Regions from separate parts of the Janthinobacterium sp. PAMC25594 genome, predicted to be linked through region 2. Evidence: predicted binding sites of a transcription regulator. Region 2 holds the regulator's gene; each other region holds the start of a gene.
What was found. Region 2 encodes LexA, which represses DNA repair genes until DNA is damaged. Its sites were predicted from a motif close to ACTGTATNNNNATACAGT; they were not measured.
Positions count from the first base shown of each region.

Region 1: a site for LexA is predicted at 3,643-3,660, ahead of imuA (translesion DNA synthesis-associated protein ImuA). Genes of this name have one in related genera too.
Region 3: a site for LexA is predicted at 3,978-3,995, ahead of imuA (translesion DNA synthesis-associated protein ImuA). Genes of this name have one in related genera too.
Region 4: a site for LexA is predicted at 3,955-3,972, ahead of dinB (DNA polymerase IV). Genes of this name have one in related genera too.

Region 1 is NZ_CP080377.1:5,461,852-5,469,173, reverse strand. It holds gene KY494_RS24595 (S9 family peptidase) at 1-636, opposite strand, end outside; gene KY494_RS24590 (glutathione binding-like protein) at 706-1,410, opposite strand; gene KY494_RS24585 (DNA polymerase Y family protein) at 1,495-2,982, opposite strand; gene imuA (translesion DNA synthesis-associated protein ImuA) at 2,912-3,622, opposite strand; gene KY494_RS24575 (putative Na+/H+ antiporter) at 3,829-5,094, shown strand; gene KY494_RS24570 (GNAT family N-acetyltransferase) at 5,129-7,162, opposite strand; gene KY494_RS24565 (MFS transporter) at 7,246-7,322, opposite strand, start outside.
Region 2 is NZ_CP080377.1:5,631,464-5,638,785, reverse strand. It holds gene KY494_RS25270 (MBL fold metallo-hydrolase) at 1-249, shown strand, start outside; gene KY494_RS25265 (inorganic phosphate transporter) at 309-1,319, opposite strand; gene KY494_RS25260 (DUF47 domain-containing protein) at 1,362-1,988, opposite strand; gene KY494_RS25255 (replicative DNA helicase) at 2,082-3,467, opposite strand; gene rplI (50S ribosomal protein L9) at 3,603-4,058, opposite strand; gene rpsR (30S ribosomal protein S18) at 4,086-4,376, opposite strand; gene priB (primosomal replication protein N) at 4,402-4,701, opposite strand; gene rpsF (30S ribosomal protein S6) at 4,722-5,111, opposite strand; gene lexA (transcriptional repressor LexA) at 5,388-6,023, shown strand; gene KY494_RS25225 (cystathionine gamma-synthase family protein) at 6,090-7,322, opposite strand, start outside.
Region 3 is NZ_CP080377.1:1,812,275-1,819,596, forward strand. It holds gene KY494_RS07940 (hypothetical protein) at 1-106, shown strand, start outside; gene KY494_RS07945 (hypothetical protein) at 142-1,554, shown strand; gene KY494_RS07950 (GNAT family N-acetyltransferase) at 1,535-2,665, opposite strand; gene imuA (translesion DNA synthesis-associated protein ImuA) at 4,114-4,791, shown strand; gene KY494_RS07960 (DNA polymerase Y family protein) at 4,724-6,193, shown strand; gene KY494_RS07965 (error-prone DNA polymerase) at 6,197-7,322, shown strand, end outside.
Region 4 is NZ_CP080377.1:4,202,865-4,210,186, forward strand. It holds gene KY494_RS18840 (hypothetical protein) at 1-819, opposite strand, end outside; tRNA gene KY494_RS18845 (tRNA-Asp) at 979-1,055, opposite strand; tRNA gene KY494_RS18850 (tRNA-Val) at 1,113-1,188, opposite strand; tRNA gene KY494_RS18855 (tRNA-Asp) at 1,406-1,482, opposite strand; tRNA gene KY494_RS18860 (tRNA-Val) at 1,537-1,612, opposite strand; gene KY494_RS18865 (S9 family peptidase) at 1,712-3,850, opposite strand; gene dinB (DNA polymerase IV) at 4,055-5,173, shown strand; gene KY494_RS18875 (recombination-associated protein RdgC) at 5,290-6,186, shown strand; gene KY494_RS18880 (asparaginase domain-containing protein) at 6,267-6,752, opposite strand; gene KY494_RS18885 (L-asparaginase) at 6,914-7,322, shown strand, end outside.

The sequences.
Region 1 (7,322 bases), 170 kb from region 2:
AGTGAAAATATCCATCGCGTTCGACAGGCTCACGGTCGTGTCATTGGGCGCGTGCATCACCAGCAGGGCGCGGCGCAGGCCAGCGATATGGGCCTTCAGGCTGTGGCTGCCCGCGTCGTCGACGAATTGCTGGCGGATGCGGAAAGGCCGCCCTTCCAGTTGGACCAGCGCCTCGCCTTCGGCGGCGATTTGCTCCAGGTGCGCGCTGAACATGCGCGTGACATACGCGGGCGTGCTGGGGGCGGCCAGGGTCACCACGGCCGTCGCTTCCGGCACTTGCGCGGCGGCCGCCAGCACGGCGGCGCCGCCCAGGCTGTGGCCGATCAGCAATTGCGGCGCAGCGTGTTTTGCCCGCAAGAAATCGGCGGCGGCCAGCAGGTCGTCGACGTTCGACGAAAAATTCGTGGCGGCAAACTCACCCTCGCTGGCGCCCAGTCCCGTAAAGTCGAAGCGCAGCACGGCGATGCCGTGTTGCGTCAAGCCTTGCGCGATGCGCCGCGCGGCCAGCACGTCCTTGCCGCAGGTAAAACAGTGGGCGAACAGCGCGTAGGCGCGGATGGCGCCGTCGGGCGCGTCGAGGCGCGCCGCCAGCACATGGCCGTGCGCGCCGGGAAAATCTTGCCGGGTGGATTTCATTGTCTCAGATCAAAGCTGCCGCGCAGCGCGGCCGATGGCGCATTGTAGCGCCGCCCGGCCACAGCTGTTTTAGCCACGCGATGGGATATCGACGCCCTTGATGACGGCAGGCCGGGCCAGGAACGCGTCCAGCACGCGCCGCACATTCGGGAAGTTATTAAAACCGACCAGCTCGCCCGCGCCATAAAAACCCACCAGGCAGCGCACCCACGGGAAGATGGCGATGTCGGCAATCGTGTACTGACTCCCCATGATCCAGTCGCGGCCCTGCAGGCGCTGCTCGAGCACGCCCAGCAGGCGCTTTGCCTCGCCGAGATAGCGCTCCAGCGGACGCTTGTCTTCGTACTCCTTGCCGGCAAACTTGTGGAAGAAGCCCACCTGGCCGAACATGGGGCCGATACCGCCCATCTGGAACATCAGCCATTGTATTGTTTCATAGCGCAGGCCCGCATCCTGCGGCAGGAACTTGCCCGTCTTTTCCGCCAGGTACAGCAGGATGGCGCCCGACTCGAACAGGGCCAGCGGCTTGCCATCGGGACCGTCCGGATCGAGGATGGCGGGAATCTTGTTGTTCGGATTGAGCGACAGGAAGGCGGGCGACAGCTGGTCGTTTTGCTCGAAGCTGACCAGGTGCGGCTCGTACGCCAGGCCCAGCTCTTCCAGCAGGATGGAGACCTTGATGCCGTTCGGCGTCGGCAGCGAGTACAGCTGCAGGCGCTCGGGATGCCGGGCAGGCCATTTTTGGGTGATGGGGAAGTCGGAAAGTTGGGACATGAAAATCCTTATTGAAGTGGTTGACGCGGCGCAAGCAAGAAAGCAAGTATAGCCAAGCATGGCCGTTTCAGCAGGACAGCGCCTTCAGCCAAACAAGCCATGCAAAAACCAGCGCGGCGCCGCGTCTTCCGCGCTGCCGGCGATGCGTTCGCGGTAGACCCAGTAGTGGGCGTGGTCGAGGCCTTCGGCAATAAAATAATCGCGCGCCTGCGACTGGCCCCACCAGCCCGCTTCGATGCGTTCGGCTACGGACACCATTTTCAGGGGCGAGCCATAAAACGGCCGGTGCTCGCGCATCAACAGGGCGACGGGCTGGGCCAGCAGCCAGCCGGGACGGGGCATGCCGGGCAAGCCGGGCGGCAAGTCGGGTGCCGCGCTTCTTGAAACGGGCTTGGCCGGCAGCGGCAGCCACTGGTTGGCCGCCTCGGGACGGTAATCGGCGCGCGGCACTGCCTGCAAGACATTTTCCATGCCCAGGCGCGCCACCAGCAATTCCAGCAAGCGCTGACGCTCCTGCGGCGTGCCGCCCGGCTCGGGAAACAGGCTCTCGCTCGGTGGCGCCATCGGCTGCACCTGCAGCGCTTCCAGGCTCAGGCCGATCACGGGTGCCTCCAGCACCAGCTGCGCCAGGCGCTCCTTGAGCAGGCGCACCAGGTGCTCGTCGCGCCAGACGGCCTCGCCTAAGGCCAGGTCGATGACGGTGGGCGGGCGCGCCACCCTGCCCCGCTCGTGCGCCAGCAGCAGCTGTATGCGCTCGACGGCGAATTGCCGCGCGCACAGCCAGCCCGTCATCTGCTGCAGCAGGCGGCGCGCGCCGAACAGCAGCGCGTCCGCGTGCTCGACGCGGTCGAACAATTCCAGGCTGGCGCGGAACGTGGGCGGCGCTTCGAGCCAGACGAACAGTTCCGTGCCGTGGCCATGCGCGTCGTCGAGCATATCCAGCACGGCCCCGCCGCAGCGGCGCTGCAAGCCGGGCCGGGGCAAGTGGCGCAGCTGCCCCAGGGTGCGGCAGCCGATGCCTTCGAACCAGTCGAGCCAGGGGCGCGCGGGCGGCAGCAGGGCGCACGGCAGGCCGTCGAGGCGGCGCACCAGACTCTCCATGCCCAGCACGCGGCCCCGGCGCGTGCCGGCGCGTGCCAGCAGCCAGGCGCCGCGCGCCGTGGGGGCGCACGACAGCTGGGCCGTGTAGCCCAGCGTGCGCAAGCTGGCCGCGATTTGCCGGCACAGGGCGCGCACGCCGCCGAACAGGCGCAGGCTGGCGCCCGCGTCGACCAGCAGGGTCGCTTCCTCGCCCTGCGCCACCAGCGGCGAGTATTGCAGCAGCGCCAGCGCCACCGCTTGCAGGGCTTGCGCTTCCAGTTCGGGCGAGCGCTCGTGCAGGCGCGCCTGCGGCGCCAGCATCAGCACGCCGCCACGGCGCATGCCCGGCCGGATGCCGGCCGCCCGCGCCAGCGGCGACAGGGCCATCACTTGCTCCTGCTCCAGCACCACGCCCAGCTGGTCAGCCGACCAGCGCGGGCAAAATACTTCGAGCGGGAGCCGGGGCAGGCACAGGCCGATCCAGAGTCGCATGGCGTAGCAGTAAAGAAGGAGGTTGCAGGGGCAGGAACAGGGGCGCGTCGCGCTGCGGTCCCCGGCGCTTGATGAAGCCGATCTCGATGCCGCCGGCGGCCGGGCGCACGGACAGGCGCAGCGGCGCGGGCGACGCATCCTGCGCACCGTGCAAGGGGCGCAGCATGCAGAACAGGGTGTTGCCCGATTGCGCCGCCAGGTGCAGGCGGCGCAGGCTGTCGGCGCGCACGTGCGACTGCCAGAACAGCAAGGCGCCGCAACTGCCGCTGCGCAAGATGTTTTCCGCCGCCCACAAGGCATCCTTGCTGCCCGCGCTTTTGAGCCACAGCAATTGCGATGGCGCCAGCCCCTGCGCGGCCAGGGCCAGCGCCTGCGGCGGATGGGGCGGCTGCAGCAGCACGATGGGCAAGCCCGGCAGTTGCGCCAGCGCGGGCGCCAGCAGCCGCAATTCGCCGCTGCCCGGCTGCTGCACCAGCAGATCGATGAGGCTGCCGCTGGGCCAGCCGCCGCCGGGCAGCTGCGCGGACAGGGCGGCAAAGCCCGTGTCCAGGCAGCGCGTGGCGCCCTGCCCCAGCTGCGATGCGCGCCATAAAGACGGGTGCAAGGCTTCCGGCGCGGCCATCAATTCGGAATGTTGCATAATTGAATATGAAGATGAATACTGTATGCATATACAGTACTATCCAGTCCGGCTTTTGGCAAGGCTTATCTGTCAGATAGCGTGCCCGGGGCCGCTCCGCCATGTCCGAAAAACCCCGTTTCTGGCATCGATTGCTGTACCATAAGCACTCTCCTTACCGCCTGGCAACGTACCAGTCGGCTCCCTCCGTCCATAAGGAAACGCATTTGACCACCATCCAACTCATCAGCGCCATCGTCTTCGGCCTTGCGCTCATCCACACCTTCGCCGCCAAATCGTTTGAAACCCTGGCGCAGCGCCATCCCCGCCACGGGGGGCTGCTGCACTTGCTGGGCGAAGTGGAAGTCGTGTTCGGCTTCTGGGCTTTCATTTTGATCATCATCATGGCCTTTGTCTCGGGCGGCGATGCGGCCATCGAGTATGCCGAATCGCGCCAGTACACGGAACCGCTGTTCGTCTTTGTCGTCATGGTGGTGGCCGCTTCGCGCCCCGTGCTCGACGCCGTGCAGCGCCTGCTCAAGGGCGTGGCGCGCGTCATGCCGCTGCGCACGGAACTGGCCCTCGTCTGGCTGGGACTGGCACTCGTGCCCCTGACGGGCTCGATGATCACGGAACCGGCCGCCATGACGCTGGCCGCGCTGATGCTGGCGCCGCAAATCTTTCGCCCGGGCATTCCTGAATGGCTGAAATATGGCGCGCTGGGCGTGCTGTTCGTCAACGTTTCCATCGGCGGCACCCTGACTTCGTACGCGGCGCCGCCCGTGCTGATGGTGGCCACCACGTGGAACTGGGACAGCGCCTACATGGCCAGCCATTTCGGCTGGAAAGCCGCCATCGCCGTGCTGGTCAACGCCACGGGCGTGAGCATATTGCTGCGTAAATACCTGCACAGCAACACCTCCGACATCAAGCCGAAAGCCGGTGACGTGGAAGCGCCGAAAGTGCCGCTGGCCGTCAGCGTCGTGCACATGATCGTGCTGGGCGGCGTGGTGGCCCTGGCGCACCATCCCGTGCTGTTCTTCGGCCTGTTCCTGTTCTTCCTCGGCTTCGTGCAGGCGTATGAGCGTTATCAAAGCCCGCTGATCCTCAAGGAAGGTTTATTGGTCGGCTTCTTCCTCGGCGGCCTGGTGGTCTTGGGCGGCATGCAGCAATGGTGGCTGCAGCCCATCGTCTCCAGCCTGAAACCGCTGGCCCTGTTCTTCGGCGCCCTGGGCTTGACGGCGATCACCGACAATGCGGCCCTGACTTACCTCGGATCGCTGATCGTCGGCATGACGGACGAAGCGAAATACATGCTGGTGGCTGGCGCCGTGGCCGGTGGCGGCCTGACCGTCATCGCCAATGCGCCGAATCCGGCCGGCGTATCCCTGCTGCGCCGCGGTTTCAAGGATGAATCGATCGGCGCCGTCGGCCTGCTGGCCGGTGCCCTGCTGCCGACGGCCGTGGCGGCCCTGGCTTTCCTGGCTTTGTAATCACTGCAGTGCGGCGGCCACCCTGGCCGCCGCATTAATCCCCTTCGTACACGAGGAAGTGCAGCCGGTCATAAAACAGGCTGTAGGCATAGTCGAACGTGCCCACGCTGCGAAAACCCTTGTGCAGATACACCTGCAGCGCTTCGCTCTTTTCCCATACCGTCAAGCTGATGCGCGCGCAGCCCTTGCGGCCGGCCAGGTCGCGGATTTCATGGAACATTTGCCTGAACAAGCCCTGGCCCCGGTATTTCTCGTCGATGGCCAGGCTGCTGACGAAACAGTCGTCGGCGCGCGCATGCGCCAGCACGAAGGCGTCATACGCATCGTCGAGCGCCTTCATGTCGTCGCGGTAATATGACACGGCGCCGCAGGCCTGGAACTCGTCCATCGTCGCGGCCGTGAAAAAGCCGATGAAGCGGTCATCCTCGTCATGCAGGCCGTGGATGTGCGCCAGATACGGGTCGATGTTCTGCCGCCGCTGCAATTCGACGAACTGCAGATTGAGTTTATTTCCAAAAGAACAGTATTCCAGGTAGCTGGTGGCAAACAGCAATTTGGCCATGCGGTTCTTCGTCTCGTCGTCCAGCAGTTCGCCCGCCACCAGCTTGAGCGGCGCATGCGACAGCAAGCCCGCCTGCGCCTCGTCACCTGGCGGGGCCGCATCGCCGATGGCCGGCATGCGGCTGCCGTGGCGGCCCACCGTGGGACGCCAGAAATTACCGACAGCAATATGCTGCGAACGGTGGGCCAGCAGGTAGCGGCAAAAAACGTCATTCACACGGTCCAATAGCGGGTCGTCCGACAGCACCGAGTAATAGTGAAAATGATCGATATCCGCCCGCAGCTGGGCCGCATACGCCATGCGCGGCACTTCCTCGATGTCGAACACGTCGACGATGTCGGGCAGGCGCAAAGGATCGTCGAGCTGCCAGCCGATGTCGGCTAGCCGCGCCACGCAGCGCGCATACGCGCGCCGCTCTTCGTCGCTCAAGGGGATGTGCATCTCGGTAATGATATCGTCCAGCAAGCGCATGCTGCGGATGCCGCCCGCCACCGCTTCGCGCGCGCCGTCATACAGCACGCCATAGCGCTGGTAGAACTCGGCATGACTGAGCACGGTCACGCCCAGGTTTTTCTTCCATTCGGCATAGAACTGGCCGAACAGTTGCGCTTCGAATTGCGGGCAGGAATGGGGAATTTCCCCATCGATACCCGCATAGGCGAGGTTCACATTGCGCTGGATCACACGCAGCGCCGCGTCGTTTTTCTTGGCAATCAGCATGCCCGTTTCATCGAGAAACAGATTCATCCAGCTGACATGCCGGCGCGCTTCACTGTCATCAGCGTTGCGCTGGAAGTAGTCGGGCACTTCCGGTTTCATCAGGAAAATCGTCGCGGGATTGTGCGGAATCGTATCGACATCCATATACATGCCGCCGTATTCGCACATGATGAGAATGCGGAAATAATCGGACAAGGTGGCGAAGTAGCGCTGCGCATGCAGGGTATCGAGGATGTCGAAGCGGGCCGGCGCAAAGTCCAGCGCCAGCGCGCGCAGCGAGTTGATGTGCAAGGTCGTGCCGCCGATGGCATAGCGGCCTATCGTGTAGCGCCCGGCGCCGCCCGTGGGGCTGAAGCGCGCGTCATTGCGCAGCTGCTGCACATCCCACACCCACAGGATGGAGACATACGGCGCGCCGCCGTTGTGCCGCACCTCGTCCAGCGCCGCGCCCCACTGCTGAATCGCTTCACAGGCGATGGCCGGCAGCGGCCCGCCCATCCAGATGCGGTGCAGGTAGCGCTCATCGTCACCCAGCGCGCGCGTGGGGATGCAGCTGAGCGAGGAACAGCTTGCCGCATTGAAATACGTAAAATTGCCGGCGACAAAGCTGCGCAGGGCCGCGACGCCCGCCTGGTGCTGCGCGGCCAGTTGTTCCTGGTCGCTGCCGGCCGGCCCGACATCGGCCAGGGTGATGTAATCGAGTTTCAGCCGGTGGATGCGGAATTCGTATTCCAGGCTGAAAATCTTTGCTTGATCGTGTTTTGAGGCCAGGTCATCTATTTTCATGGGCGCACCATTTTCCACAGGAAAGTGTCAATCAACGTCGCAGGAGGTAAAACAGGGGCGGGGACATGCGCAGCGTGGCGCCATCAGTGCCGGGCCAGCCGCACCTCGCTTTCCCGGCGTCCCGCCATGCCCCGCGTAAACAGCAGCAAGCAGGCGGCGA
Region 2 (7,322 bases):
TGCTCGTACACGCGCGACGAATACCCGGCCAAGCAGGGCTGGGGCCACGGCACCTTCGACGCCGCCTTCGACCTGGCCCTGCGCTGCGGCGCGCGGCGCCTGTACTGCACCCACCACGAGCCGACCCGCAGCGACGAGCAGCTCGAAGCCGTGTTTGCCGACGTGATGGGCCGCTATGCGCGCCGCCTGAATGGCTTGCAAGTGTTCCTCGCCTGCGAGGGGCTGACGGTGGAACTGGCCGGGGCATAAAAAAAGGGAACCTTTTGGTTCCCTTTTTCACACATGCGTCCAGTTGGCCCAAGGCCGCCTTACATGATGTGGTGACCAATCCACCAGGCGACTGCGGCAACAAACGCGGAAGCGGGAATCGTGAAGATCCAGGCCCAGACGATGTTACCCGCGACACCCCAGCGCACGGCCGACATTTTTTGTGCCGAGCCGACGCCGACGATGGCGCCCGTGATGGTGTGCGTGGTCGACACGGGAATGCCCAGCGCCGTCGAGACGAACAGGGTGATGGCGCCGCCCGTTTCGGCGCAGAAGCCGCCGACGGGTTTCAACTTGGTGATCTTCTGGCCCATGGTCTTGACGATGCGCCAGCCGCCGAACAGCGTACCGAAGCTGATCGCCGTGTAGCACGAGATGATGACCCACAGCGGCGGCATCTCGTCGGCCACGTTCGAGTAGCCGGCGGCGATCAGCAGCATCCAGATGATGCCGATGGTCTTTTGCGCATCATTGCCGCCGTGGCCCAGGCTGTAGGCCGCCGCCGATGCCAGTTGCAAACGGCGGAACCATTTATCGACCTTGCGCGGCGTGGAGCGCACGAAGATCCACGACACCAGCAGCATCATGATGGAGCCGAACACAAAGCCCAGCACGGGTGCGATGACGATGAAGGCCACGGTTTTCCACAGGCCGGCCGCGACCAGCGCGCCCGTGCCCGACTTGGCGACGGCGGCGCCCACCAGGCCGCCGATCAGGGCGTGCGAGGACGACGATGGAATGCCGTAGTACCAGGTAAACAAATTCCAGAAGATGGCGCCCATCAGCGCGCCGAAGATCACGTACTGGTCGATCACCGTCGGGTCAATGGTTCCTTTTCCCACCGTGGCGGCCACGGTCAGCTGGTGGAACACGAAGATGGCGACGAAGTTGAACGTGGCGGCCATGGCAACCGCGGTCTGCGGTTTCAATACGCCCGTCGAGACCACCGTGGCGATCGCGTTGGCGGCATCGTGGAAGCCGTTCATGAAGTCAAACAGCAGCGCGAGGGCGATCAACAGGCCTAGCACGTAGATGCTGATTTGTATGGTCATTGTAGTTTCTTTTCTGATTCTGGTTCAGGACGGGCCCAACGCTTACGCGTTTTCGACGATGATGCCTTCGATAATATTGGACACATCTTCGCAACGGTCGGTCACGGTTTCCAGAATTTCGTAGATCGCTTTCAGCTTGATCAGGTTGCGCACGTCCGGTTCGTCGCGGAACAGTTTGGACATGGCGGCGCGCATCACGTGATCGGCGTCCGATTCCAGGCGGTCGATCTCTTCGCAGATGGCGACGATCTTGCGCGAGTTATCCATGTTGTGCAGCATGGCGACGGCGTCGCGCACTTTTTCGGTACAGGCCAGCACCAGTTCGGCCAGGCGCTTGGCTTCCGGCGTGACGGCTTTCAGGTCGTACAGCGAAACGGTTTGCGCCGCGTCTTCCAGCAGGTCGAGGATGTCGTCCTGGCGCGTGATCAGCTGATGGATGTCGTCGCGGTCGATCGGCGTGATGAAGGTCTTGTGCAGCATTTCCACGGTGGCGTAGGTGACTTTGTCCGCCTGTTTCTCGATGCTTTCGATCGCATGCACGCGGTTTTCCAGGTCATCGAAATTGGTCATCAGGCCGAGCATTTCTTTAGCGCCCTTGACGCACAGTTCCGCGTGCTGGTTAAACAATTCAAAAAACTTGCCCTCAGTGGGCATCAAGCGTCCAAACATGTCATTCTCCGTTAAGCATTGAGTCGTGTTATTTACTACAGAAAGCCGCCCCGTATGAGGGGGCGGCCAATGGAATATCAGTGCTGCTGAGTCTTAGTCGCCTTGGTAAAGCGCCAGGCCACCACTGTAATTGCCAAATTTGGTGTACTGCCCCATGAAGGTGAGGCGGATGCTGCCGATCGGACCGTTACGTTGTTTACCGATGATGATTTCGGCCGTTCCCTTGTCTGGCGAGTCGGGGTTATACACCTCGTCACGGTAAATGAACAGGATCACGTCGGCATCCTGCTCAATAGCGCCCGATTCGCGCAAGTCCGACATCACGGGACGCTTGTTCGGGCGCTGTTCCAGCGAGCGGTTCAGCTGCGACAACGCAATCACGGGGCAACCGAGTTCTTTCGCCAGGCCTTTCAAGCCGCGCGAAATCTCGGAAATCTCCGTGGCGCGGTTGTCGCCCGGGCTATTGGCCGACATCAGTTGCAAGTAATCGACGATGATCAGGCCCAGCTTGCCGCATTGACGCGACAAACGGCGCGAGCGGGCGCGCAATTCGATCGAGTTCAAGGCCGGCGTTTCATCGATGTACAACTGGGCGTCGTTCATCTTTTGAATCGCATTCGTCAGGCGTGGCCAGTCTTCGTCGTTCAGGCGGCCCGTGCGCAGACGGTGCTGGTCGAGCTGGCCGACGGAACCGAGCATACGCATGGCCAGCTGGGCGCCGCCCATCTCCATCGAGAACACGGCCACGGGCAAGCCGCTGTCGATGGCCACGTTTTCGCCGATGTTGACGGAAAACGCCGTCTTGCCCATCGAAGGACGGCCCGCCACGATCACCAGGTCGCCCGGCTGCAGACCGGAGGTCATGCGGTCGAGGTCGATGAAACCGGTGGGCACGCCCGTGATTTCACTCTGGTTGTCGCGGCTGTACAACTCGTCGATACGCTCGACCACCTGCGTCAGCAGGGGCTGGATGGCGGTCCAGCCCTGGGCGCCGCGCGCGCCTTCTTCGGCGATGGCGAAAATCTTCGATTCGGCCTCGTCAAGCATCTGCTTGACTTCCTTGCCTTGCGGGCTGAAGGCCGTGCCGGAGATATCGTCGGCGACGGTGATGAGTTTGCGCAGCACGCCGCGGTCGCGCACGATCTCGGCATAACGCCGGATGTTCGCGGCCGATGGCGTGTTTTGCGCCATGGCGTTCAGGTAAGCGAGTCCGCCCACATCATCGGCCTTGCCGAGCTGGGTCAGGGTTTCAAAAACAGTAATGACATCGGCGGGCCTGGAGCCGTTAATCATCTTGACGATTTGCTCGAAGATGATGCGATGGTCATAGCGATAGAAATCCTCCGCATGCATGAAGTCGGCGATGCGGTCATACGCTGCATTGTCGCGCAACAGACCACCGATAACGGATTGTTCTGCTTCGATCGAATGCGGCGGAATACGGAGGGAATCCAGTTGCGGATCAGAGGGAGCGTTCATGGCGCGAATTATACCCGCTTCGGCGTGCTGGCAAAAATAAAGGGCTGAAATTGAGCGAAAAAAAGGCCACAAAAAAGCCGGGCGAACCCGGCTTTTCATAGTGCGGCAATGCTTGCGGGCCAGGCCCGCAGACGATTACGCGTTCGCGTCTGGTACGACAGCGATAACAACTTCCACGACCACGTCGGTGTGCAGAGCAACCGAAACGTTGTGCTCGCCAACGATCTTCAGCGGGCCGGTAGGCATGCGGATTTGTGCTTTTTCAACAGCAAAACCTTGCTTGGTCAGCGCTTCAGCGATGTCGAAGTTGGTGACGGAACCGAACAGACGGCCATCAACACCAGCTTTTTGAGCAACTTGAACGGTCAGGCCGCTCAGTTTTTCGCCCTGGGCTTGCGATGCGGCCAGTTTGGCGGCAGCAGCTTTTTCCAGTTCGGCGCGCTTGACTTCGAATTCAGCCACAGCGGTTGCCGTGGCACGACGTGCCAGGCGTTGCGGGATCAGGAAGTTACGTGCGTAACCGTCTTTGACTTTGACGACTTCGCCGAGGTTACCGACGTTAACAACTTTTTCTAACAGAATGATTTGCATAGTTCTTCTCCAGGAATATCTGACCGATTAAGCGTGGTGCAGATCGGTGTATGGCAGCAGCGCGAGGAAGCGAGCGCGCTTGATTGCGGTGTCGACTTGGCGCTGGTAGTGCGCTTTGGTACCGGTCAGGCGTGCTGGCATGATCTTGCCGTTTTCCTGGACGAAGTCTTTCAGCGTGTCGACGTCTTTGTAGTCGACTTGCTCAACGTGAGCTGCGGTGAAGCGGCAGAACTTCTTGCGTTTGAACAAAGGGTTTTGCTGTTTGCGTTTTTCTTTAAGCTTGAGCTTATTTTTGTCGAACTTTTTACCGAATGCCATGTCAGGCTCCTGTATCTAAAATGCGCTAGTCAGAATTGACTGCACTAAAATCAATGATGTGAAACACCAAACTCTTGCTGTTGCGGCTCTTCCTGGCCAGGAAACCCGTGAACTGATACACCCCACCCAAGCTTGCCTGGCTGAACCGGCCTGAGATTTCGCCAGCGGCTAGCGCGGCAACATCAAACTCGGTCAAACGGGCAATTCCTGCTTCCATCTGCTGCGAACTGTGTTGCAATACTGCATTCACAATCGGCAGCCCTGCCGGGGTATAGCGCAATATTTCGCGCTCGGCAATGATGGCGGTAACTTGTAGCTGGTTCAGCGCACGATCCTGGTCAAGAATTAAGCTGCGGCTGCGACTGGAGCGGCTGCTGGTGCTTCGGTGCGGTGGCTTTTGGCCGCGTCTTCGCGTTGTACCGATTTCATCATCGGCGAAGGAGCTGTTTCAGCTTTCTTCATTTTAACGGTCAGGTGACGCAACACGGCATCATTGAATTTGAATGCTGTTTCCAACTCGACCAGGGTCTCGTTGTCGCATTCGATGTTCAGGCAGATGTAGTGTGCTTTAGGCAGCTTTTGGATCGAGTAAGCCATTTGACGGCGACCCCAATCTTCCACGCGGTGAACCGAACCGCCGCGGGTGGTTACGCTGGCTTTGTAGCGTTCGATCATCGCGGGCACTTGCTCGCTTTGGTCCGGATGGACGATAAAGACTATTTCATAATGACGCATGCAAACTCCTTCAGGTCGGATTAATAATCGCCCACCCCGGCGTCAAGACGGGTGTGGGAAGGTCAGCCGAAGATTATAACCGCCTTTTGCAAACGTTTCAATCATTCCTTCAACAAGCGGCCCGCGCACGGGGCAGGTCAGGCGTTTTTTCCTGCCCATTCCGGTATTTCGCACGAAATTCGCGCAAATGACGGAAATCCCCTTGCATAGTGGGCGATACTGTACAAAAATACAGACTGTTCATATAGACAGCATTTTAGTATGCACCCACCGCTCATGATCAAGCTGACAGCACGACAAGAACAAATCCTGAACCTGATCAAGGACGCGATTGAAAACACGGGTTTTCCTCCCACCCGTGCCGAAATCGCCAATGAACTGGGTTTCAAATCGGCCAATGCGGCCGAAGAGCATTTGCAGGCCCTGGCCCGCAAGGGCGCGATCGAGATTTCGCCCGGCACCTCGCGCGGCATCCGCCTGATCGGCGCGGCGGCCGAAGCGCAGGCATCGAAAGTGCCGGCGGCGCTGCTGATGTCGCTGCCCCTGATCGGCCGGGTGGCGGCAGGCTCGCCCATCCTGGCACAGGAAAACCTGGAGGCAAGCTACAACGTCGACCCGGCCCTGTTCTCGGCCAAGCCCGACTTCCTGCTGAAGGTGCGCGGCTGGTCCATGCGCGACGCCGGTATCATGGATGGCGACTTATTGGCCGTGAAGAAGGTCGACAGCGCCAAGAATGGCCAGATCGTCGTCGCCCGCATCGGCGACGAAGTCACCGTCAAGCGCTACAAGAAGACGGGTTCCGTCATCGAACTGCTGCCGGAAAACCCCGACTTCAAGGTCATCACCGTGTCGCCGGAAGATGAGTTTGCCCTGGAAGGTTTAGCGGTAGGCTTGATGCGCAGCTGGCATTAAGTTTTACGCGCAAAAAAAGGGCCGCGACAGCATGACTGTCGCGGCCCTTTTCATTTATCCGGATACTTATACATCGAGTGCCTGGCGGAAATCCTCAAGCAGATCCGCCTCATCCTCGATGCCCACGGACACGCGGATCAGGGACTCTGCGATGCCCATGCTGGCACGGCGCTCCGCACCCATCTCGTAGAAGATCGTGTGGGCGACGGGAATGACCAGGGTGCGCGTGTCACCAAGGTTGCTTGCCGGAATCGCCAGATTCAAACGATTGAGGAAATCGAAGCAATCGATGCCCTCTTTTAATTCAAAGCTGAACAGCGAGCCATAGCTGCGGAACAAGTCCTTCGCCAGCGCGTGCTGCGGGTGCGACGCCAAGCCCGGGTAATGCACTGCCGCCACGCGCGGGTCGGCGGCAAGCATCGTGGCCAGCGCCAGGGCGTTGGAACAGGTGCGGTCCATGCGCAAGGCCATGGTTTCCGCGCCGACGGCGATATGGTGCGCCGCTTCCGGGCCCAGCGATGCGCCGAAGTCGCGCAAGGCCTTGGCGCGGATTTGCGCGATGCCCCACTGGGCTGGCGCCGCTTTCTTATAATTATCGAAAATGTTCGGGTAGCGCGTCCAGTCGAACACGCCCGTGTCCGTCAAGCTGCCGCCCAGCGCATTGCCGTGGCCGCCGATGGATTTCGTCAATGCATTGACCACCAGGCCCGCGCCCACCGCTTTCGGGCGGAACAGGTAAGGCGTCGTCATCGTGTTGTCGACGATGTACAAAATGCCACGTTCCTTGCACAGCGCGCCGATCTTTGCCAGGTCGGCGATCTGCGTGCGCGGATTGGCGATGGTTTCCACGAACACAATGCGCGTGGCCGGCGTGATGGCGGCCGCCACGTTGGCCACCTCGGTGGCGTCGACGAAGGACACGGCGATGCCCTGCCCCGTCACCGTTTGCCACAGGCTGTTGGTATTACCAAACAGAAAGGCCGACGACACGACATGGTCGCCCGCGCGCAGCAGCGACTGCACCACGGCGCCGATGGCGCCCATGCCAGTGGCGAAGCACAGGGTCGCCACGCCGTCTTCCATCTGGTTGACCTTGTCTTCCAGCGCGGACACGGTCGGGTTGCCCTGGCGGCCGTAGCGGAAACCGGGCTCCTTGCCCTGGAACACGGAAGCGAGCTGGCGTGCGTCGCTGTAGCCGAACGCGACGGAGGTGTGCACAGGCTTGTGCAGCGAGCCATGCTCGATACCCTTGCGGCGGTCGTTATGCAGGATGGTGGTGGTAAAGCCGTAGTTTTTTTT
Region 3 (7,322 bases), 2.7 Mb from region 2:
GGAACAGGTCGGCTGTCCTTCAACGTGTTTGGCATCACAATTCATGAGGACTGGAAAGCTTTTTACTATTATCAGCGAGGCACCGCAAATACAGCGGATGTGCTAGCGTATTTTGGCTATTTCTTAAGATGAAAGTTCCTCATGTCTATAAATAACCGTGAAAACATTGTCTCGTTAAATGCGAAACGAAAAAAGCCAGCCATTTCGTGGTGCACGTATAAACCGGGCCTTAAATTGCCGAGCATTCGCTGCGGCGACTTATCTCTGCACAAACCTTTTCAAAGCTTTGCCTTCTCGGTTGCAGACAATACCAACTCCGAAGTTAAAGCTTTTGCCTCTCGTATGAATTCGGTAGCGTACGCGTTACTCGACTACGAAATTTATCTTGAGTCGGTGGGTTTAACATGGCTCGACGGAAGTGATGGCGTCCTTGCAAATTATCGTAATTACGCCTTTGCTAAAGTAAGAAATTCGAAATCTTCCCGTGGCAATCTCACTGCGAAGAAATCTGTAAATATAAAAATGCACGTTTTATACGAATTTTATTCGTGGGCGTCGAGCTCGATTAGCGAACTTGCCCCGAGTATTGGCACTGAGACTCATGTAGCAATTAAATCGACATTACCACTGCATTCGCTCAACCCAACTCATTGGACCGGGCAACCACGCAAACTGTATCCGCAGTGCTTTACGGGCGTCGCCGAAAGCTCAGCAAGTATGAGTGGTCAACATTGGGCAACTGTTGCAGAAATTAACGACATTGAAGAATACTTTCGAAACGTTAAATTTGTGAAAACTGGCGCTAGAAATATTTTGTTTATGCGAGTAATCGACCAGACTGGGCTACGTCGCGAGAGCACAAACTCTTTAGTCATCGGTCAATTCAGCGACAAAAATATCGAGAAATCAATAAGTACATTGAAGATTCATTCGATTCAGCCTTATAAACAAAAAAACGATGAACGAAACTTCTTTGACATTCCAATTCCTCTTTCCCTGGAAATAAATAGGTTCATCAAATCAATTTATGGTGACGATATCTTTGTCCGCGCTGCAAAGAATGCATCCATTAACATGCTTCCGCTTTTTGTATCCGAAAAAACTAGAGCGGCGATGGATGACAAGAGCTGGACCGCGATTTTCACCGATGCGTTTAATGCGATTGATGCACCGAAAGGCGCTGGAGTCCATGCCATCCGTCGAAAATTTGCCGAAGATTGGTTTGAAAAAGAAGTTCAGAACTGTATCGACAAGGGTCAACCGATTTCTTACGCTGACATTGTGGCGGGTTTGGCTAAAGTGCTTGGTCATGATTCCAAGCTAAGCCAGGAGGCCTATCGCCGCGTTTCGAGGATGTCCCATGGAACAACCACACTAGATACATTGACGGAGGAAAACCGAGAGTTGGCTGTACGTGTTATCCAGTTAAACTCGCTGCTTTCCTGCAAGGATGAAGAAATTTCTAGACTTAGAAATATGCTCGAAGATGTTGAGTTAAGGGTTAAAAAAAAGATGGGGCTTATCGCAAAGCGGCCTACTTCGCAGCGCGTTTGAACGGCGCTCTATCGGCCAACTCGTCAATATATTCACTCATCTGGCCTGTCTCTTGATTGAGAAACTCCTGTATTGCATGCTCAAACCTCCGGTCTGCAACCCAGTGTGCTGACCATGTGGGCGTCGGCTCAAGGCCTCGAGCCAGCTTGTGCTCACCTTGGGCACCTCCTTCAAATGCGCGAATCGACGCATCGATACAGTAGGCGATTGCTTGCATATAACAAAGCTCAAAATGCAGCCCCGACACAAACTTGGTAGTGCCCCAGTATCGGCCGTACATTGCGTCAGGACCGACAAAATTGAGGGCCGCAGCTATCGGCTCGCCAGCTTGTTCGGCGAAGATGAAAAGCAGATTTTTCCCTATTGAAGCTTGTATCTGAGCAAAAAATTCCCTCGTGAGATAAGGGGTCGAGTAGTGGCTCTCGTAGGTTGCCGAATAGCACACGTAGAAGAAATCGAGTTCTTCGCTGGTCATGTCCTTCCCGGAGGCAAACCGAAAGCTAACGCCGGCCTCTGCGACGCGTCTTCGGTCCTGCTTCACCTTCTTTCGCTTTTCGCGCGCCATTGAACCAAGGAACTGGTCAAAGGACTCATAGTCGCGGTTCAGCCAGTGAAATTGAACCCCCTCCCGCAACATCATGCCGGCACGACGTACCACCTCGAGGTCTTCTGCCCTGGGGAACAAGATATGTAGTGATGAGACGCCGACTTCCTGAGCGAATTGAATCGCTGCGCGAGCAAGAATTTCCTTGTCAGCTTCGTTGGTTGCCAGCAGCCGCGGGCCTGTGACAGCGGTAAACGGGACGGCTGAAACGAGCTTCGGGTAATATTCGAGTCCATGGCGTTCATAGGCGTGTGCCCATGCATGGTCGAAGACATACTCCCCTCGTGAGTGTGACTTGGCATACAGCAGCATCGCGCCGGCGAGCTTGCCTTGGCGCCTCAGGACAAGGTATCGTGGGGACCATCCAGTGCGGTTGGAAGCGCAGCCAGAGGTATGTAGCGCATCAAGGAAACGATAGCTTACGAACGGGTTGCCCTCAGTCAGTGCCTCCCACTCCCCTTCTGCGATTGTGCTTAGTGACTCGAGTACTTCGACGACCGTTTCCAAGAAAATTCCAGTAAGGTTAGCTCTTTTTCCTAAGGGATGCACGAGGCGGACCAACGCCCCTGACGGCCTGCCTAAGGCGGGCGTCTTGATGACAATTGTATTTGTACCAGCGATATTCTATCAGGTACCCAAATTCGCACCTCGAGGTCCGTGCAGTAGCGTAAGGTCAAATGACGCGCGGGTTCGTAGACGAGACTCGTTTGCTTGCCCGACGTCATGCGTCAGTGCCGCCCGGATTGCTCGATTAGTCACTTACCCGACCATATTGGCGACCCTGGCCGACTCAACCTGCTACGGCCGGCAGTCTGGCGCCATGACGGCTGCGGTCCGGCACAGAGTCCGGCAGCGGGCGCGCCTCAGCGCGGTCTCTACGCCCAAAAATTTCGGTAGGCGCGGTGGTAACGGAGGTAACTGGCCAGCGCGAGCGGCTCCGGATTCGAGGAGGCTCAGGTCCTGTTGAATTCTCAGTCGCCCACACCACCCGGCTATTCGCGTCGAAAGCACTCGCACGAGATGCATTCCTCTAATGGCCACCCAGTCGGTACGGTGAATGGCCACCACACAGCCTCTTCAGTACGCAGGCCTGGCACATAGCGATTGCTCATCTGCCCACCCATTGACGCTGCAAGCCTCCGGCATCCATTCCGAAGCCGTAATTTTGACGAAAAAAAACCCGCCAACGGAGGGCGGGTTGAATCCAATTCTTGGAGGAGTTGGAGGAGACAGGCCAATTATGCTGCACTGCGCCATATTTCGCCAATCATCATTTGTAATGAGATGTATCACTGCTGAGAATGACGCTCTCGGCCCGCATGGACGTGTTTGAATCCTTCAAAGGGGGAAGTAATATCTCCGAATGCCGACCCAGCAATTGCGTTGGAAATAACAGCTGAATTTATCCACAGATGGCGTGGACAGCACTGTGGACAACTCCATCATACGCGCCGCACAACGAGTACAGGTGCGGGTTTCTTGTGCCTGCTCAAATTTCCGGCAGGGACCTGGTCGACGTCTCTTGACAGTCCAGGTACTGACTATCCTCAAGGAACCTCGCTCTTTCCTTGACCGTTTTCGGGCGGACCCTCAGGAGCTTTTGGCCAGGGCGCAGTGCCGTCAGTCGATTTATACGTATCAAATGGATAGCACGATGTAGACATGTCGTTTATATCATTATCACCTCTCCCACCACACTCTTCGTCGGGCGCGTGCTCCTGCAAGTCTGCAATGCACATCTTCGCCATTACATTTGAAATGTACAACGCATCCCATAGGAAATTAATTTAGATGTGTATTTTTCCTGACGTTGAATTATACTGTATAAAAACACAGTAGTTTTTTACCAAAAACCATCTCCTGCCAATCTAACCAAGTAAACCAAACCGATGCTGTGCCCACCCCTCATCCAAAGCGATTCAGCCCGCGCGCTTCTGCAACTGCCTCTGCAGGATGTGTGGCGTGCGAGCGAGCTCGCTCTATCCAGGTCAACGACCTGCACGACGGGCCATGCGGTTTTGGATGCGGAACTGCCGAACGGTGGATGGCCCAGGTCCGCCCTGGTGGAAGTGTTGCTGCAACAAGCCGGCATCGGCGAGATGCAGTTACTCAAACCCGCTCTCGCCAAGTTGGCGGCGACACAGCGCATTGCCTTGATTCAGCCGCCGTATCTACCGCACGCCATGACGTGCAGGTCCTGGGGTCTTATCGACCGCAACCTGCTTTGGCTTCGGCCGGGCAGTTCGGCCGATGCGCTCTGGTCGGCGGAACAAATATTGAAAAACGGCTCGTGCGGGGCCGTCGTGCTTTGGCAGTCGAACGTCCGCTCAGAATCCTTGAGGCGGTTGAACCTGGCAGCCCAAAGCACAGATACATGGCTGTGGCTGATGCGGCCGCTTTCAAGCAGCGCCGACTCGTCGCCATCACCGCTTCGAATCGCGCTTCGGCCCGCTCTAGGCGGTGTGTCGGTCGACATTATCAAACGTCGGGGGCCTCATTGTGACAACCCCTTTTTTATACCGCTTGCGGACATGCCCGCTGGTCGTCAGCATCTGGATGTAGACCATGAAATTACTGTTAAGCGTGTACCTTCCACTACTGCCATTAGAAACGCTGCGGCCATCTTGGTCTGAGCCAGGTCCGTATGCAGTAATGCATCAGGAGCAGGTCACGGCAATATCGCCCGATGCCGCGCACAGCGGCGTGCGCTTGGGGATGCGCATTGGGGGCGTGTCGGCCATCGCACCTGGTACGGTGATACTTGAGCGCAGCCTTGAGAAGGAGGCCTTGGCGCTGGACGCCATCGCGATGGCTCTGTTGCAGTACACCCCAGAGGTAACGCTTCAAGACGACTTCTCTATCCTGATGGATGTGAGCGCCAGCCTGCGTTTATTCAAAGGGCCACACGCCATCTGCGGGGCCATAGCTCGCAGTATTGCTGCGCTGGGTTTCACCGCGCGCCTTGGCGCAGCGCCTACCGCGCGAGGAGCATGGCTGCTTGCCAGGAGTTTTCGCCGCAAAGGTGCCGTGTTCCGCCGGCGCGCGCTAACTATGAAATCGCTGGAACGCATGCTCGACAGACTGCCGTGCGGATTGCTACCCGCCGCCGCCGCATACGACGAATGGCTGGCCGGCATTGGAGCCAAGAACCTCGGCGCATTGCAACGTCTGCCACGCCCAGGCCTACTTCGACGCACTAGCAAGGACCTGCTTGCGGACCTCGACCGAGCGTATGGCCAGGCGCCGGAGATGTTCGAGTGGATTAAAGTCCCATTGACGTTCTCAGAACGGGTTGAGACCTTCGACCGTATCGAACATGCTGATGCTCTGCTGCATGGCGCGACGCGACTTATCCTCCAACTCGTGGGTTGGCTGACGTCTCTCCAACAGGCGGTTCGTGTTTTCACCATTGTTTTGGAGCATGAGCGCGGGCGTGCGGCGATGCCTCCGACTGAACTCGAAATCGCGCTTGCGGAGCCAGCCTGGCACGAGGCCCACTTGGTGCGATTACTCAAGGAGCGCCTTGGCAAGGTTGAGCTCATCGCGCCCGTTATCGCATTGCGGCTGGACGCGAAAAAAATCGAACCAATGCTTCCTCCTAACGAGTCCCTGTTCCCAGAGCCAGGTGGGTCGCCACAGGACTTCCATAGGCTGCTGGAGCTGCTTACTGCACGCCTTGGGGCCGAGAACGTGCTGACGCCGGCCGCAATGCAGGATTACCGCCCCGAGGTCTGCAACGAATGGGTACCCCTTACGGAAAAATATCGCAAATTGGATGACGATGAAGTCCTGGAAGGACGCCCATTCTGGCTCCTGCCAAAACCGATTCCACTGTTGATGCGTGGCGAGCGGCCGTTCTACGGGAGCCCGTTGAAAATTATTCAAGGTCCGGAGCGTCTCGAGGCCGGATGGTGGAACGACCAAACGGCGGCGCGCGACTATTTCATTGCGCAGGGCACCGACGCGTCCTGCTACTGGGTCTATCTCGAACGGACGAAGGAGGCCCGCTGGTATCTGCACGGTCTATACGCCTGAGCCATGAACACCACTTCCCTCCCCTTGCCGGCCCCAGTACTACCCGACTATGCCGAGCTTCAGGTATTCAGCCACTACACTTTCCTGCGAGGCGCTTCGGCTCCTGAACAACTGGTCGCACGCGCCGCAAAACTTGGATACGCTTCCATCGCGATTACGGATGAATGCACTTTGGCCGGCGTCGTCAAGGCCCACATCGCCGCCAAGGAGTTCGGAATCCATCTGGTCATCGGCAGTCAAATGACGGTGACTCCCGAGGATGGAAGTTCTCCTTTCGCTCTCATCATCCTGGCGACGAATAGAAATGGATACGGGAACCTCAGCGAACTGATTACCGTCGCGCGGACTCGTACTGAAAAAGGTTCCTACCTAGTCCTGCCCCGCGATATCGCCTCGCCGGTTGGTGACCTGGTGCATTTGCGGAGCCTGCCAGATTGTCAGTTCATTCTCGTGCCGAAATACAACGCCAGCTATGATGAGGTGGAACGCCAAGCTGCGTGGCTGATTCAATGTGTACCTGGTCGCGCCCGCATCGCACTCACCTTGCACCACCGCGCCCAGGACGAAAAGCATCGGGCACTGGTGTCCGGTATATCCGAGGAATTCGGGATGCCCGTCGTCGCAACCGGTGATGTCTGCATGCACGTCCGTTCATACAAGCCCCTTCAAGACACGATGACTGCAATCCGCCATGGCATACCGGTCGCACAATGCGGGTACCGGCTGGCGCCAAACGCTGAGCAACATCTGCGTTCCCGAGTACGCCTGGGTAACCTCTACTCGCGGGAAGCGCTCGACGAATCGGTACGGGTCGCGCAGCTTTGTGAATTCTCACTCGATGAGCTGCGATATGAATATCCGCAAGAATTGGTTCCTGACGGCGAAACGGCGACGTCGTACCTTCGCAGAGAGGCATACATTGGCGCGCACTGGCGTTTCCCGGCAGGTATCCCAGAGAACGTCCAGGCGCTACTGGAACGCGAGCTTGGCATCATCGCCGAACTCCAGTACGAATCGTATTTTCTAACGGTCTTCGATATCGTGCGGTTCGCCAGGTCGCAGCACATTCTCTGTCAGGGCCGTGGCTCGGCCGCAAATTCGGCTGTATGCTACTGTCTGGGCGTCACGG
Region 4 (7,322 bases), 1.4 Mb from region 2:
ACGCAGCACGGCGATCTGCTCGCGCACGGCCTTGTCGCCCCGGTCCGTCACAATGATCAGGCTGGCGCTGGCCAGTAAACCGAGCAGCGGTGCCGGCACGAGGGGTGCACGCAGCAGCCAGGCCAGCATGCTGGCGCCAGCCGTGGCCAGCAGTACGCTTTGCTGGATGCCAATCACATTGTCATTGCGCCAGAACGGCAGCCAGAACAGCTGGCGCCACAGGAACACGGTGCGCCAGCGGGGCCGTTGCGGCACATAGGCGCTCATCGTTGGCGGGTGTGCCCTTTGTGCGGGGCGTGGCGCGCGCAGGCGCTGCGCCACGATGAGCGTCGTCAGCAGCCAGGCCAGCAGCCAGGCGGCGACGGTGGCGGCGATGCCGGGCGCGGCAATCGGGCGCAGCCAGGGCGGCGATTGCACCAGCCAGATGCCGGCCGAGACCGCGTAGGCAAGGCCCAGCGGCAGCATCAGCAAGCCGGCCACGGCCACGTCGGCTTGCCAGCGCAAGCGCGTCGGCAAGGGCAGCTGGCGCAGCCAGGCGGCGATGGGAGCCGGCAGCAGGCGCTTGCGCAGCAACCAGACGGGCAGGCAGGTCAGCAGGGCTTGCGCGCTCAAGAGACCCAGAGCGGCGGGCCAGGGCAAGGTCATGGCGAGAAAGCCGGGCAGGGCGATGACGCTGAGCAAGCCCAGCACGACGGGGCCGGCCAGGAACACGAGAATTTCCATGGAACTGGCCAGGCTGGCGGCAAATTGCAGCAAAGCATGATGGGCCAGGCGCAAGCGCAGGACGAGGTAGGGGGAAAGACTGTGGGGCAGGCGCATCAGGCAGGAGCTGCAGAGTCAGGACGAGCGCTGATTCTAACAGCCGGGGTCAGACCCCCAGATAAGTTAGCTTTGAGGTTGACGTTGGCGGTGTTGAGGGTCTGACCCCACAATGGGAAAAGCCCTTCGGTTCTGGGAACCAAAGGGCTTTTCTTTTATTGGCGGAGCGGACGGGACTCGAACCCGCGACCCCCGACGTGACAGGCCGGTATTCTAACCAACTGAACTACCACTCCAAGCTCGTATGATCTGTGTTGCTGATCCATGAAGCACTGGATAATTTTCTGCATTGGTGGTGGGTGCTGAGAGGCTCGAACTCCCGACCTACGCCTTGTAAGGGCGCCGCTCTACCAACTGAGCTAAGCACCCGCATACCCAGAAAACTATCCCGACGTTTGTCACCACGTCTGGAAGAGGCACTATTATAGGGGGCGCTTTCCCGCTTGTGCAACTATTCTTGAGGGCTAAAAGCAGTTTTTTTGCTGAAAAGCGCAAAAATATTCAAGGGAGCGAGTATTGACGTGTTTTCTGGTTCGGAAATGGGAAAAGCCCTTCGGTTCTGGGAACCAAAGGGCTTTTCTTTTATTGGCGGAGCGGACGGGACTCGAACCCGCGACCCCCGACGTGACAGGCCGGTATTCTAACCAACTGAACTACCACTCCAAGCTCGTATGATCTGTATTGCTGATCCATGAAGCACTGGACAGTTTTCTGATTTGGTGGGTGCTGAGAGGCTCGAACTCCCGACCTACGCCTTGTAAGGGCGCCGCTCTACCAACTGAGCTAAGCACCCGTTGCTTGTCTCAGAAAACCATCCCGACGTTTGTCACCACGTCTGGAAGAGGGGCTATTATAGGATGGCTAAAATCCTTCTGCAAGCGCTTTTTTCACATTATTCCGTGATATTCCATTGGGAAAGCATCCACGCCATATTAAACGCATTCTCGGCGATGGCGTTATAGCGGCCCGATGCGCCGCCGTGGCCGGCGCCCATATTCGTTTTCAGCAGCAGGGGATTGCCGTCCGTCTTGTACGCGCGCAGCTTGGCCACATACTTGGCCGGTTCCCAGTACATGACCTGGCTGTCGTTCAGGCCCGTCGTCACCAGCATGGCGGGATAATTCTTGCGCGCAATGTTGTCGTAGGGCGAGTAGCTGAGCATGTAGTCGTAGGCCGCCTTCTGGTTCGGGTCGCCCCATTCCAGATACTCTCCCGTCGTCAGGGGCAGGCTGGCGTCCATCATGGTGTTCATCACGTCGACGAAGGGCACGGCCGCGTGCACGGCGTGGAACAGCTCGGGGCGCATGTTGACGACGGCGCCCATCAGCAAGCCGCCGGCGCTGCCGCCCTGGATGATGAGGCGGTTCGGGCTGGTCCATTTTTCGCGCACCAGATAGTCGGCGCTGTCGATGAAGTCATTGAAGGTGTTTTTCTTCTTCATCAGCATGCCGTCTTCATGCCAGGCTTCGCCCATGTCGGTGCCGCCGCGGATATGCGCCTGCGCATAGATGACGCCCCGCTCCAGCAGGCTGATGCGGCTGATGGAGAAAGTGGCTTCCGTGGAAATGCCATACGAGCCGTACGAGTACAGCAGCAGCGGCGCGGAACCGTCGAGCTTGACTCCCTTCTTGTAGACGACCCACAGCGGCACTTGCACGCCATCGCGCGCCTTCGCCCACAAGCGCTGCGTGGTGTAGCGGCTGCCGTCAAAGCCGCCGCCGATTTCCTGCTGTTTCAGTACCGTGCGCTTGCCATCCTTCATGCTGACATCGATGACGGTGGGCGGCGTGACGGGCGACTGGTACGACATGCGAAATTGCGTGGCGGAAAACTCTGGCGTGCCGACGGATGTGGCCAGGTAGACGGGGTCGTCGAACTGCACCGTCTTCCAGTTTTTATGCGCGAAATCGTAGATGCGCGCGCGGTTCAGGGCGCGCGCCTTTTCCATCACCACCAGGTAGCCCTGGAACACGTCGATGGACTGGATCACGGCATCCTTGTTGTGCGGCACGACGGGCTTCCAGTTCTTCGGCTGCGGCGCAGACAGCGGCGCGCTGACGACACGGAAGTTCTTCGCCTCCTTGTTGGTGACGATATACAACTGGCCGTCGCGGTGCTCGACGATGTAGCGGTGGCCTTTTTCGCGTTTCAGCACGCTCTGGAAACTGCCTTGCGGCTTGCTCGTTGGCAGCAGCAGCACTTCGCTCGTATCCGTGCTGCCCGAGGTCAGCACGAAGAACTGCTTGTCGTGCGTGCGATCCACATTGATGGTGAATTGCTCCACCGGCTCGTGGTAAACCTGTTGCGGCGCGCCGCCCAGGGCCAGGCGGAACAGCCGGTCCGAGCGCTTGGTGGTGGCGTCTTCCTGCGTCAGCATCAGGGTGGCATTGTCCGCCGCCCACGCCAGCGAGGTCACGCGCGGCATGCTATCGCCCAGCAGCTTGCCCGTCTTCAAATCCTTGACATGCAGCTCGTACTGGCGGAAACCCGTCGTGTCGGTGGTGTAGGCCAGCAATTGTTCATTCGGGCTGATGGCAAACGCGCGCACGGCAAAGAATTTGTGGCCTTCGGCCAATTGATTCTGGTCCAGCAGGATTTCTTCGACCGCCTGCGCATCGTAGGCACCGCTGGCGCCGACAGGACGGCGGCAATGCAGCGGATATTGCTTGCCCGCTTCCGTGCGCGTGTAATAGTAAAAGTTACCTTGGCGCGCAGGCACGGACAGGTCCACTTCCTGCATGCGGCCCTTGACTTCCGCAGTCACCTTGTCGGCCAGCGGCTGGATCGGGGCCGTGACGGCGGCCGTGTAGGCGTTTTCCGCATTCAGGTAATCGATCACGGCAGGATCGGTCTTTTTTTGCAGCCAGCGGTAGTCGTCCGTGACGACCGTGCCGTGGCGCGTTTCCTGCCAGGCCGTCCTGGCGGCGACAGGGGCGGTGGCATCGGCGGCCAGCGCGGATGGCGCCAGCGTGGACAGCAGGATGGATGAGCAGACGGCCATGTGGCGCAAAGCTTGATGTGCTGTAGACAAGGCAACTCCTTTTATAGTCGTGTCAGGATTGTAATCTTGCCATTGAGAAAAGCAACTGTGGTGCGCATGCGTTTCAACTTGCATCCACGGGCATTTCCAGCGATACTGTATATAACTACAGTATCCTGCCGCGAGGTGTCCTTGACCACATCTGCCTCCCCACTTCCCGAGCCACCCGCCCGCCGCTGGATAGCTCACCTGGACATGGATGCCTTCTTTGCCTCCGTGGAACTGCTGAAATATCCGGAATTGCGCGGCGAAGCCGTCGTCATCGGCGGCGGCCGACTGCAGCAACCGATGCTGCAGGAAGACGGCACGCGGCAATTCGCGCGCATGCGCGACTACGTGGGGCGCGGCGTCGTCACCACGTCGACGTATGCGGCGCGCGCGTTCGGCGTGTTTTCCGCCATGGGCATCATGAAGGCGGCGAAACTGGCGCCCGACAGCATCCTGCTGCCCGCCGATTTCGAGGCTTACCGCGAGTATTCGGCCCGCTTCAAGCAAGCCGTGGCCAATCTTGCCCCCATCATCCAGAACGTGGGCATCGATGAAATCTATGTCGACCTGACCGAACATGGCGAGCAGGCGCCGGCCATGGCGGCGCGCCTGAAGGCGGCCGTGTTCGAGGCGACGGGCCTGTCGTGCTCGGTCGGCCTGGCGCCCAACAAATTGTTGGCAAAAATCTGTTCCGACCTGGAAAAACCCGACGGGCTGACCATTTTGTCGCCCGAGGATGTCGAAACCAGGGTCTGGCCCTTGCCGGCAAAAAAGATCAATGGCATCGGCCCGAAGGCCACGGCCAAGCTGGAAGCGCTGGGCATCGTCAGCATCGGCGAGCTGGCGCAAGCCGACATGGCCATGCTGCGCACGCAGTTCGGCGACCTGTACACGGGCTGGCTGCGCCAGGCGGCGCTGGGCATCGACGAGCGGCCCGTCCAGACGAGCCGGGAAACCAAGTCCGTCAGCCGCGAGACGACGTTCGAGCGCGACTTGCAGGTGGTGCGCGACCGCGCCACCCTGTCGGAAAAGCTGGAAAGCCTGTGCACGCGCGTGGCGGGCGACCTCGATAAACAGTCGCTGGCGGGGCGCACGGTGGGCATCAAGCTGCGCTTCGAGGATTTCAGCACCGTCACGCGCGACATCACCTTGCCCAGCGCCACGGCGGACGCCGCCGCCATCCTGCGCGCCAGCCGCGATTGCCTGCGGCGCGTGCCATTTGACAAGAAAATCCGCCTGTTGGGCGTGCGCATCTCGACCTTGTCCGATCCGGCCGTTGTCACGCGGCAGGCGCCAGCCCAGGCGGAGCTGTTTCCCAGGCTCTAGCGGCGTTTCCTACAAGATACATACCGCGCCAGACCGCGCTTTTGACGGCATTTTCACGTCGAAAGTGTAGAATGGCGTTCCCCTGGCACTACTGAAACAAACGGAAGACAAAAACTATGTGGTTCAAGAATCTTCAGATTTACCGCCTGCCCGCACCATGGGCTTATACGCCAGAACAACTGGAAGAGGCCTTGTCCTCGAACAAATTTACGCCGGCGACCAGCATGGATCTGATGCGCCAGGGCTGGGATACGCCACGCCCGAACGGTGGCCTGGTCCACGTGGTCAACAAGCAAATGTTGATCCTGCTGGGCACGGAAAAGAAACTCTTGCCAGCGACCGTCATCAACCAGGTGGCCAAGGCTCGCGCCGCCGAGATGGAAGAAGCGCAAGGCTTTGCGCCCGGTAAAAAGGCCATGAAGGAATTGAAGGAGCGCGTGGCCGACGAGTTGCTGCCGCGCGCCTTCAGCATTCGCAGCAACGTCTGGACGTGGATCGACCCCGTCAATGGCTGGCTGGTGGTCGATGCGGCCAGCCCGGCGAAAGCCGATGAAGTCATCAAGCTGCTGCTCAAAGCCGTCGACAAACTGCCGCTGGAAAGCCTGCGCGTGCAGCGCTCGCCCGTGGCGGTGATGACGGAATGGCTGCAGGCCGACGACGCGCCTGCCGGCTTCACGGTCGACATGGACACGGAATTGCGCGCCACGGGCGAAAGCAAGGCCACCGTGCGCTACGTGCGCCACACCTTGGAAGCGGACGACGTGCGCCGCCACATCGCGGCCGGCAAGCAGTGCACGCGCCTGGCCATGACGTGGAATGACAAGATCTCGTTCGTGCTGACGGAGTCGCTGGCCATCAAGAGTGTCAAGCCGCTGGACGTGATCAAGGAAACGGAATCGAGCACGAAGAACGACGACGAGCGTTTCGACGGCGACGTGATGCTGATGACGGGCGAGCTCTCCAAGCTGATGGCCGACGTGGTCGAAGCTTTGGGTGGTGAAGCAACTGCATAAAAGCAGCTGTGCAGGTACGAAAAAGGAGCTGCGGCTCCTTTTTTTTTCGCCTGTGCTTTTAGCCCTGTCCCGGCATCGGCTTACAAGGGCTGGAACACGCCGGCGGCGCGGTTCTTTTGCACATTGTCCCAGGCGAAGATCTGGCCATTCATGGCCACGTACACGCCCGCTGGCAAGGTTTGCGCCACGCCGCAGGCAAAGCCCAGGTTGAACAGGGCATCGGAGTTGTCGATTTCGTAGGGAATCATGGCGCCCGTCAAAATCACCGTTTGCTGCAGGTTCGCCGCGCCCAGCACTTGCGCCGTCTCGCGCATGGTGTCGGTGCCGTGGATGATGACGATGGCTTTCTCCTGTGCCGCGCGGCACGAGGCCAGCACGCGCTGGCGGTCCGCATCCTGCATGTCGAGTGAATCGAGCAGAGGCAGTTGCTCCAGGGCCACGGGTGCCGTCATGCGCGCGCGGGCAATCGCTGCCGGCAAATGACTGTCGGAAAAGCCCAGGGTACCGTTCAATTCGTTGTAGTGTTTGTCGAAAGTGCCGCCGGTGGCGAGTATGCGCAAAGTCATGATGTGGTCACGATGTCAGTGGAGAATGACGCGCATGATAGCGTGGATTGTGTGCCTTGCGTGAATGGCGAGCCCGCTGCGGGCCGTTGCAGATCGCATCTGGAAAATTTGGCCATCTGTGAGTACACTGGTTTCTTTGTTTGCTGCCATCCCGACTCCGTATGAAAGCGCTCGCTCCCGGCACCGTCATTTTTCACCGCCACCGCGGCTATGGCGTCATCACGTCCGTCAATCTGCTGACGGGCTGGATCGCCGCCCGTTTCGGCAGCGAAGCGCGCACCCTGGACCTGAACCTGTCGACCGACGATGTGCAGTTTGCCGATGGCGAAGCGATCCTGTTTCGCCGCGCGCCGCCCGACCGCATGCCGCATGCGCGCCTGATGACCATGGTGCGCGAGCTGCACCAGGCCGGTTATCAAAAACTGTATCTGTATTCCTGGCCCAAGCCGTCCGGACTGCACTGGCGCTGGCATTTGTTTACGGGGCCGCGCGACTGGATGCAACGGCCCTGGCGCGAAGGCTGGTACGGTTCGGGCGCCGATTACAACGTCAACCCCGTGATGGGCTGGG